Regions from separate parts of the Paraburkholderia sp. GV068 genome, predicted to be linked through region 1. Evidence: riboswitches for the same ligand, from Rfam matches in the RefSeq annotation. Region 1 holds a riboswitch; the other holds the start of a gene.
What was found. Region 1 has a riboswitch for cobalamin ahead of cobG (precorrin-3B synthase). Riboswitches for the same ligand answer to the same signal wherever they lie in the genome.
Positions count from the first base shown of each region.

Region 2: another riboswitch for cobalamin. It lies ahead of cobW (cobalamin biosynthesis protein CobW); the one in region 1 lies ahead of cobG (precorrin-3B synthase).

Region 1 covers NZ_QBUB01000011.1:187,857-192,066, reverse strand. The annotation lists gene C8K18_RS22335 (precorrin-2 C(20)-methyltransferase) at 1-333, opposite strand, end outside; gene C8K18_RS22330 (precorrin-8X methylmutase) at 330-956, opposite strand; gene cobG (precorrin-3B synthase) at 949-2,460, opposite strand; cobalamin riboswitch at 2,543-2,734, opposite strand; gene cbiE (precorrin-6y C5,15-methyltransferase (decarboxylating) subunit CbiE) at 2,819-4,069, shown strand; gene C8K18_RS22315 (cobalt-precorrin-5B (C(1))-methyltransferase) at 4,075-4,210, shown strand, end outside.
Region 2 covers NZ_QBUB01000006.1:4,875-9,084, reverse strand. The annotation lists gene C8K18_RS14120 (cobalamin biosynthesis protein) at 1-182, opposite strand, end outside; gene cobA (uroporphyrinogen-III C-methyltransferase) at 179-901, opposite strand; cobalamin riboswitch at 1,105-1,349, opposite strand; cobalamin riboswitch at 1,419-1,700, shown strand; gene cobW (cobalamin biosynthesis protein CobW) at 1,866-2,975, shown strand; gene cobN (cobaltochelatase subunit CobN) at 2,990-4,210, shown strand, end outside.

The sequences.
Region 1 (4,210 bases):
GCAGATCACGGCGACGTCGCGCCCCGCGTCCAGATGTCCGCCGACGATCTGCGCGGCCGTGTCGTAGAAGTCCGCGATGATCGCTTCGTACGAAAGCGGCGGCTCGAGCGCCTCCGTTGTCACCGGATAGACGAGCGGCAGATGCTGCTGCGCGTCGTGCAAATGCGCCTTGATGATGCTGAACGCGTTGCCCTTCTTGCCCTTCGCGACGAAGTACGCGACCACCGGCGCGGCCTTCAGGAGACGCAGTGCTTTGAGCGTGATGAGTTCGGGATCGCCCGGACCCACGCCGAGTCCGAAGAGACGCCCTGCACGTTGCGGCGCGGCGGTCATTCGACCTCCGTCGCCAGCGCGTTGACCGCGGCGGCGGCCATCGCGCTGCCGCCGCGGCGGCCATGCACGACGACATACGGCACGCCGCGGCTGTCGCCCGCGAGCATGGCTTTCGATTCGGCCGCGCCGACGAAGCCGACCGGAAAGCCGAGAATCAGCGCGGGTTTCGGCGCGCCGGCATCGAGCATGTCGAGCAGATGAAACAGCGCGGTCGGCGCATTGCCGATCACGACGACGCTGCCCGCAAGACGCGGACGCCACAATTCGAGCGCGGCGGCCGAGCGCGTGTTGCCGAGTTCGCGCGCGAGGTCCGGCACCGCTTCGTGCGTGAGCGTGCAGATCACGTCGTTGTTCGCGGGCAGGCGCGCGCGCGTGATGCCTTGCGCGACCATGCCGGCGTCGCAGAGAATCGGCGCGCCTTGCGCGAGCGCGAGACGCCCCTCCGTGCCGGCATTCGGGGAGAACGCGAGATCGCCGATCACGTCGACCATCCCGCACGCGTGGATCACGCGCACCGCGAGCTTTTCGAGGTCGGCGGGGATGCGCGACAGATCGGCTTCGGCGCGGATCGTCGCGAAGGATTGGCGATAGATCTCCTGACCGTCGCGAATGTAATCAAGCATCGGTATCACTCATTTGAGTCGGGCATTCTGGTCGTGCGTCCTGGGCGTGCGTCTGTTCGGCTTGGGCGAGTTGCGCGAGGGTGTCGGCGGCTTGTGCGATCGTCAGTCGGCGCGCGACGCATTCGCCGAAACCCGGCTGTGCGTCGCGCCGGTAAACATCGTAGAGGCCGGGCGCCGCGGCAAGCAGCGTGAACGGCGCACAATGCGCGGCGGCGCAGGAGCGCGGGCAGCCGCTCAGGTGCACGTCGACGCCGGCGGGCAGGCGCGCGGCGAGTGCGAGCGCGTCGGCTTTGGTATCCGCGAGACTTTTTGCGCAGCCGGTGGAACCGGCGCACGCGATGAGGCGTGAAGCGGGGTCGTTGCGATCGCATGCAAAGCCCAGCGTTTTTAGCGCGGCAAGCACGGCGGGCACGGCATGTGTGGCGATGTCGGGCAGCAGAACGCTTTGCCACGGCGTGATGCGCAGCGTGCCGTTCGCGTGTTGCCGCGCCAGCGAAGCGAGGCCATGCAGCGCGGTTGCGTCGATGCGGCCGAGCAGCGGTTGACCGCCGACGTACCACGTTCCCGCGATACGCTGCGCGTGAGCGCCGACGCGCAGCGTGGCATCGGCGGGCGTGCTGCGTTGCCACTCGGCGAGCGCTGCGTCGCGCGTCAACGGGAAATCGACGTAGGTTTGCGCGTGTCGCAGGATTGCGTCGGCGGAATGTTCGGCGAGCAGGTGACGCATGCGGGTCGTGTCGGAGTCGGCGGCGAGATCGAGAAACGTATGCAGCAGCGCCCGCACCAGCGCCGGAACTTGCGACGGCAGCACGGCGGCGAGTGCGCCTGCATCAATCGTCGCCGAATTCGTCGCAGCAACCGGTGGACAACCGGCGAGGCCGAACACGAAGCGGATCTCGCCGGAACCACCCTGCGATGCCGCGAGCCACACGTCATGCGGATGATCGAGCCGCGCAAGACGCTCGCCGCCGTCGACGAGCAGTGCGAATTTCGGCGACAGCGCCGCGAAACGCGCGTCGCTTTGCAACAGCGCGAGCAGCGTCGCGCAAAGCGGCCTCGTGTCGAAGAGCGCGGAGGGGTCGCGCCCTGCGGCAGGGCTGATCATCACGTTGCGGATGTCGTCGGCGGCTGAAGCGGTGAGGGCGGCGGAAGAGTTCGCATCGGCCTCGGCGCGAGCATCAGCACGAGCCTCCGCCAAAGGCCCAAGCCCCGCATCGACCAGCGCCGCAATCAACGCCGCTTCCTCGCCGCCACGAACGCCGCGCAGTTGCAGATTCGCGCGGTTCGTCAACTCGATCACGCCCGCCGCGTGCCGCGTGCTCGCATCCGCGATTGCGTGCGCCTGAGCCGCGCTCAGTTCGCCGCCCGGCAGCTTGATCCGGCAGATGCCGCCGTCGCGCGCGGCGACGATCCGCGCGAGCCCCGGACACGCCGAGGGCCGCAGCGCGAAAGCCGCGTCAGGCAATACAGTGGCGGAGGGAGAAGCTCGATTCAAGACGGACACCGCGGTTAGCGTCGCGCGACGGCCCGAGCAAGCGATAAAGCGGCTTGGCTGCGGCATCGGTACACCCCGCCCGATGTTGGCTGGCACGAACAGTCTCGCCGGCAGGTCTCCTGGCTCGCAGGTCGTCGTCCGCCGCGGCCTTCCCGGTCGAACCAGTGGCGCTTAGCGCAGGCGGACTCGCTGCATACAGTTGCGGGGGCAGCCGCAGCGGCGATGGTTTCCCCGCTGTGTTCCCTCTTAGGCCCCGAAGGGCACCGGCGGCTGTATTATGCCTTTTTTCGGATAGCACAACGAGGCTGGACGCTTTGACCGGCGTGGCGCAGCGCATTGTTTTGAGAGACATCATGAGGAAGGATGCATGCCGGCGTGGCTGACGGTAGTGGGCATCGGCGACGACGGCTTCGCCGGTTTGGGACGGCCCGCGCGGCGTGCGTTGCTGGAGGCGTCGGCGATTTACGGCGGCGAGCGTCATCTGTCGATGCTGCCGGCGCGGCTCGCCGCGCGCCGCGCCGCGTGGCCGCGTCCGTTCGATCTCGCGCCGTTGCTCGCCGAGCGCGGCCGCTCCGTCTGCGTGCTGGCGAGCGGCGATCCGATGCTGTTCGGCGTCGGCGCGACGCTGGCCAGGCAGTTGCCCGCCGACGAGTTGCGCGTGCTGCCCGCACCTTCGTCGTTGTCGCTGGCCGCCGCGCGGCTTGGCTGGCCGTTGCAGGATGCGGCCGTCGTGTCGCTGGTCGGCCGGCCGCTGCCGATGCTGAACGCCCATCTGCATGACGGCGCGCGCGTGTTCGTGCTGAGCGCGGACGGCGGCACGCCTGCGGCGCTCGCCGCGCTGCTGAACGCGCGCGGCTTCGGCGCGACGCGCATGACCGTGCTCGAACATCTCGGCGGCGACGCGGAGCGGCGCATCGACGGCCGCGCGGATCAGTGGTCCGCGCGCGACGTTGCCGCGCTGAACCTGATCGCGCTCGAATGCCGCGCGACGGATGGCGCGCCGCGTCTGCCGCTCACTTGCGGCTTGCCCGACGACGCATTCCGCCACGACGGCCAGTTGACCAAACGCGATGTGCGCGCGATCACGCTCGCGCGCCTCGCGCCGACGCCCGGCGAATTGCTGTGGGACGTGGGCGCGGGCAGCGGCTCGATCGCCATCGAATGGATGCGCGCGCATCCGGCTTGCCGCGCGATTGCCATTGAAGCGCACGCGGAGCGGCAGCGCTTTATCGAACACAATCGCGATGCGTTGGGCGTGCCGGGGCTGCAACTCGTCGCGGGCCGCGCGCCTGAAGCACTCAACGGGCTGCCGACGCCGGATGCGGTGTTCATCGGCGGCGGCGTGACGGTGCCGGGTGTACTCGACGCGTGCTGGGCGAGTCTGCGCGACGGCGGCCGGCTGGTCGCCAACGCGGTGACGTTGCAAGGCGAGGCGGCGCTTGCCGCATGGCGCGAACAGCATGGCGGCACGCTGACGCGCATCGCGCTTGCCGATGCGCAACCGCTCGGCGGATTCGATACGTGGCGGCAGGCGTTGCCGATCACCTTGCTCGATGTGGTGAAGTCTTCAAGCGCCGAGCGCGCTGCAAGCCGCCCACAGCCCGAACGCTCCGCCTGACCGCGATGCGCGACGAAACCCCCGAACAACCCGCGCCGCTGCGCAGTGGCTACACGACCGGCAGTTGCGCCACCGCGACGTCGCTGGCGGCGGCGCGTCTGCTGCTCGCGGGCGTGGTCAGCGACATCGCCGAAATCGTGT
Region 2 (4,210 bases), on a different contig from region 1:
AGCGGTAACCCGTGGCGCGAGCAGAACGCGAGCAAGCCGGGTTCTTGCGCTTTGGTTTCGATCGAGGCGACGGCCGCGATGTCTTCGAATGAATGCGAGCCGAGCGCTGCGCGCACAGCGTTTTCGATTTCTTCCGCCGACGTCTGCAAGCGGCAACCGATGCCCACGCTAAGCGTTTTCATCGGACATCCTTCGCCAGCGACGCCACGCCGCCGATCACCACGATCGCGGGCGAGCCGAGTCCCGCGCGCGCGACGGCATCGGCGAAATCACCGAGTGTCGCGAGCGCATGCCGCTGCTCGGGGCGCGTTGCGGATTCGATCGCGGCACACGGCGTCTCTGCCGACATGCCCGCTGCCAGCAACGCGCCGACGATGTCGTTTAGCCGCCGCATGCCCATATAGATGACGAGCGTCATGCGCGTGGCGGCGAGCGCGGCCCAATCCGGCTCGCTCGTGCCTGCGCCGTGGCCGGTCACGAACACGACGCCTTGCGCATGATCGCGGTGCGTGACCGGAATGCCGATGGCCGCCGGCGCCGCAATGCCGGCCGTGATGCCGCTGACGATTTCGACGTCGACGCCCGCCGCATGCAGCGCCTGTTGCTCTTCGCCGCCTCTGCCGAACACGAAGGGATCGCCGCCCTTCAAACGCGCGACGCTGCGCCCTTCGTTCAGATGCGCGAGCATTTGTTCGGCGATGCCGTGTTGCGGCGTCGACGGATGACCGCCGCGCTTGCCGACATACACGATGCACGCATCGGCGCGCGCAAATTGCAGCACGTCGGGGTTCACCAGATCGTCGACGAGTATCACGTCGGCTTGCGCGAGCGCGCGGGTTGCCTTGAGCGTCATCAGTTCGACGTCGCCGGGGCCTGCGCCGATCAGCCATGCGCGTTTCATCGCGGCATGCGCCGCGTCGGCGCACATGCAATCATGCAGCGTCGACATACACGCAATGTGATGGAAATTGAAGTCATTCGAAACTGTGCATTCGCGCACGACAGCAAACGCGGATTGCAGACCGCTTCCCTAAGTCGTGCTTGAGCGCCTTCACATCCGTCCCTCGCGGATTCCGGCGGCCGGCGGCGTGACGTTGAGAACGCACGGCCGCCTCCGCGTCTGGCCGGTATCCGGGCTGGCGGCCTCACGCGCTTTGCCTTCCCGCCCACATTCGTTCGAATGTGCTGGACAGTGGCACTGAAAACGCATGTGCGGCGCAAAAAATAATCGCGCCGCCGGTCGCTTACCGTTGCGGGGACAGCACAGGTTGAGCGCAAGCGCGCTGCCTGTTTCCCGTTTAACTGCACACGCGAGCGCATGTGCGGGCACCAGACGCGCGCATACGATAGCACACGGCAAGCCCGTCCGATAAGCGCGCCGGGCTTGCGTTTTCTTGACGGCGCAAGGCGCGCGGCCTACACTCGCACGCACTTCTGGTGCTCGTGTGCGCGCTCGTGCGCATGCAGTTAAACGGGAAACAGGGCGCCCGCCTCGCATGGATCGGGTCAACCTGTGCTGCCCCCGCAACGGTAAGCGAAAAGCGACGTCATGGCGGTTTGCATGGCGCCGCGGAGCCGGCTTCGATGTCCACGCGCAAGGCCGCGTCGGCATATCACCACTGGGCGAGAAATCACTCGTCCGGGAAGGGGAAGCGGCGCTTTCGCCAGCCCGGATACCGGCCGGAACACGAAGGGCGAACGCCGCGGGGAAGCGGCGCTGCGCTCATGACCTCATACCCGTATTCTGCGTTTCCCTGGTGTAGCGGCAAGGCCGTCGTGCGTTCCCGCGTTTTGCGATGCGACGTCATGCGCAAAGCGCGTGATTCGGCCGGCCAGCAGATGCAACTCTCACGGATGGACTCACCATGCAAGTTCAGATGCGCAAGATTCCCGTCACCATCGTCACGGGCTTTCTCGGCAGCGGCAAGACGACGTTGCTGCGGCACATTCTTCGGAATGCGGGCGGCAAGCGCATTGCGGTGATCGTCAACGAGTTCGGCGAGCTCGGCATAGACGGCGAAATCCTCAAAGGTTGCGGCATTGGTTGCGATGAAAACGGCGTCGAGACCGAAGGCCAATTGTATGAACTGGCGAACGGTTGCCTGTGCTGCACGGTCCAGGAAGAGTTCTTTCCAGTGATGGAAAAGCTCGTCGAGCGCCGCGAGCAGATCGACCATGTGCTGATCGAAACCTCGGGGCTCGCGTTGCCGAAGCCGCTTGTGCAGGCGTTCAACTGGCCGCAGATCAAGAACAGTTTCACTGTGGATGCGGTGATTACGGTGGTCGATGGACCCGCTGCGGCAAGCGGTCAGTTCGCCGAAAACCCGCTTGCTGTCGACGCGCAACGCAAGGCCGATCCGAATCTCGACCACGAGTCGCCGCTGCACGAATTGTTCGAGGATCAGTTGTCGGCTGCGGATCTGGTGATTCTGAACAAGACCGATCTGCTCGACGAAGCAGGCCAGAACGCGGTCGAAGCCGTGATTCGCGCCGAAATTCCGCCGCAGGTGAAGATCGTGCGCGCGCATAAAGGCGAACTCGATCTGCACGCGTTGTTCGGACTTGAAGCGGCGTCGGAGGAAACCATTCACTTGCGCCACGATCACCACGGTTCGGCCGACGACGCCAATCATCATCACGATGAGTTCGATTCGGTGGTCGTGAATGCAAAGGCACAGTCGCGTGAAGCGGTGATCGCCGCGCTGCAAGGACTCGTGGAAAACAACACGATTTATCGCGTGAAGGGTTTCGCGGCGTTGCCGGGCGCGCCGATGCGGCTCGTCGTTCAAGGCGTGGGCCGGCGCTTCGATAGTTATTTCGATCGACGCTGGCAGCAAGGTGAACTGGAAGAACTAGGCGAAGGCGCCGAAAGCCGCTTCGTGCTGATCGGTGAAGACCTCGACCAGGCTGCGCTACAACGCGCGTTCGACGCGGCGCTCGGCGTCGCAGCCGCTGTCGCCGCGCAACAGACGTAAGCAGGTATAGACACATGCATCTGCTGCGCACCACGCCGGGCGGTTTCGTCGACGATACGCAAGGCGTGATCCGCATTGATCAGCGGCCCGCGGACATCGTCATTCTGAGTTCCGCGGATACGACGCTGTCGTTGCTCGCGAGCGTGTTTCCGCGTCTCGGCGACGGCTTCCCGAGCGTGCGCCTCGCGAATGTCACGTATCTGCGGCAGCCTGCCTCCGTGGACTTTTACGTCGAAGACGTGTTGCAACATGCGCGCGTCGTCGTGGTCGATCATCTTGGCGGCGAGGCGTACTGGCCATACGGCATCGAGCAGGTGGTCGCGCTTGCGGAGCGCAAACAGCAGACGCTCGCGATGTTCTCCGGCGATCTGCAGGAAGATCCGAACCTGCTCGCACGCAGTACCGCCGATGCCGATCTCTGCCATCAACTGTGGCGCTATCTGCGCGAAGGCGGGCCGCAGAACGCCGAGGCGTTCCTGCGCTGCATCGCGCATCGCGCTTTACGATGGGGACGCGAACCGGCGCCGCCGCGCGCGTTGCCTGCCGCGTCGCTCTACCATCCCGCATGCGATACGCCGACTATCGCCGACTGGCAGGCGCGCTGGCAGCATGCCGCGCCCGTTGCCGCGATTCTGTTCTACAAGGCGCATCTTCAGGCGGCCAATACCGCGGTGTTCGACGCGCTGATCGACGCGCTCGAATCAGAAGGCATGAACCCGCTGCCGATTGCGATCACGTCGCTGAAAGATGCGATGAGCCGGGAAGTCGTGCAGTCGTTGTGCGCGCAACATGATGCCGCGCTAGTGCTCAACACCACTGCGTTCGCCGCGTCTGCGATCGACGATCCGGAACCGCTCGCGCTCGCAGGCGATGCGCCGGTGCTGCAAGTGATTTTGAGCGGCGGCAATCGCGACGACTGGGTGAAGGACAACCAGGGCCTCAATTCGCGCGACATCGCGATGCATATCGCGCTGCCGGAAGTGGACGGCCGCATCATCACGCGCGCGATCAGTTTCAAGGGGCTCGCCTATCGTTGTCCGCATACGGAAGTCGACGTGGTCCGCTATCAGCCGGATCTCGAACGCGTGCGTTTTCTCGCTGAACTGAGCCGCCGCTGGTGCCGGCTGCGTTCGCTCGATAACGCCGAGAAGAAGCTCGCGCTGATTCTCGCTAACTATCCGATGAGCGAGGGACGCATCGGCAATGGCGTCGGGCTCGACACGCCGGCGTCGGTG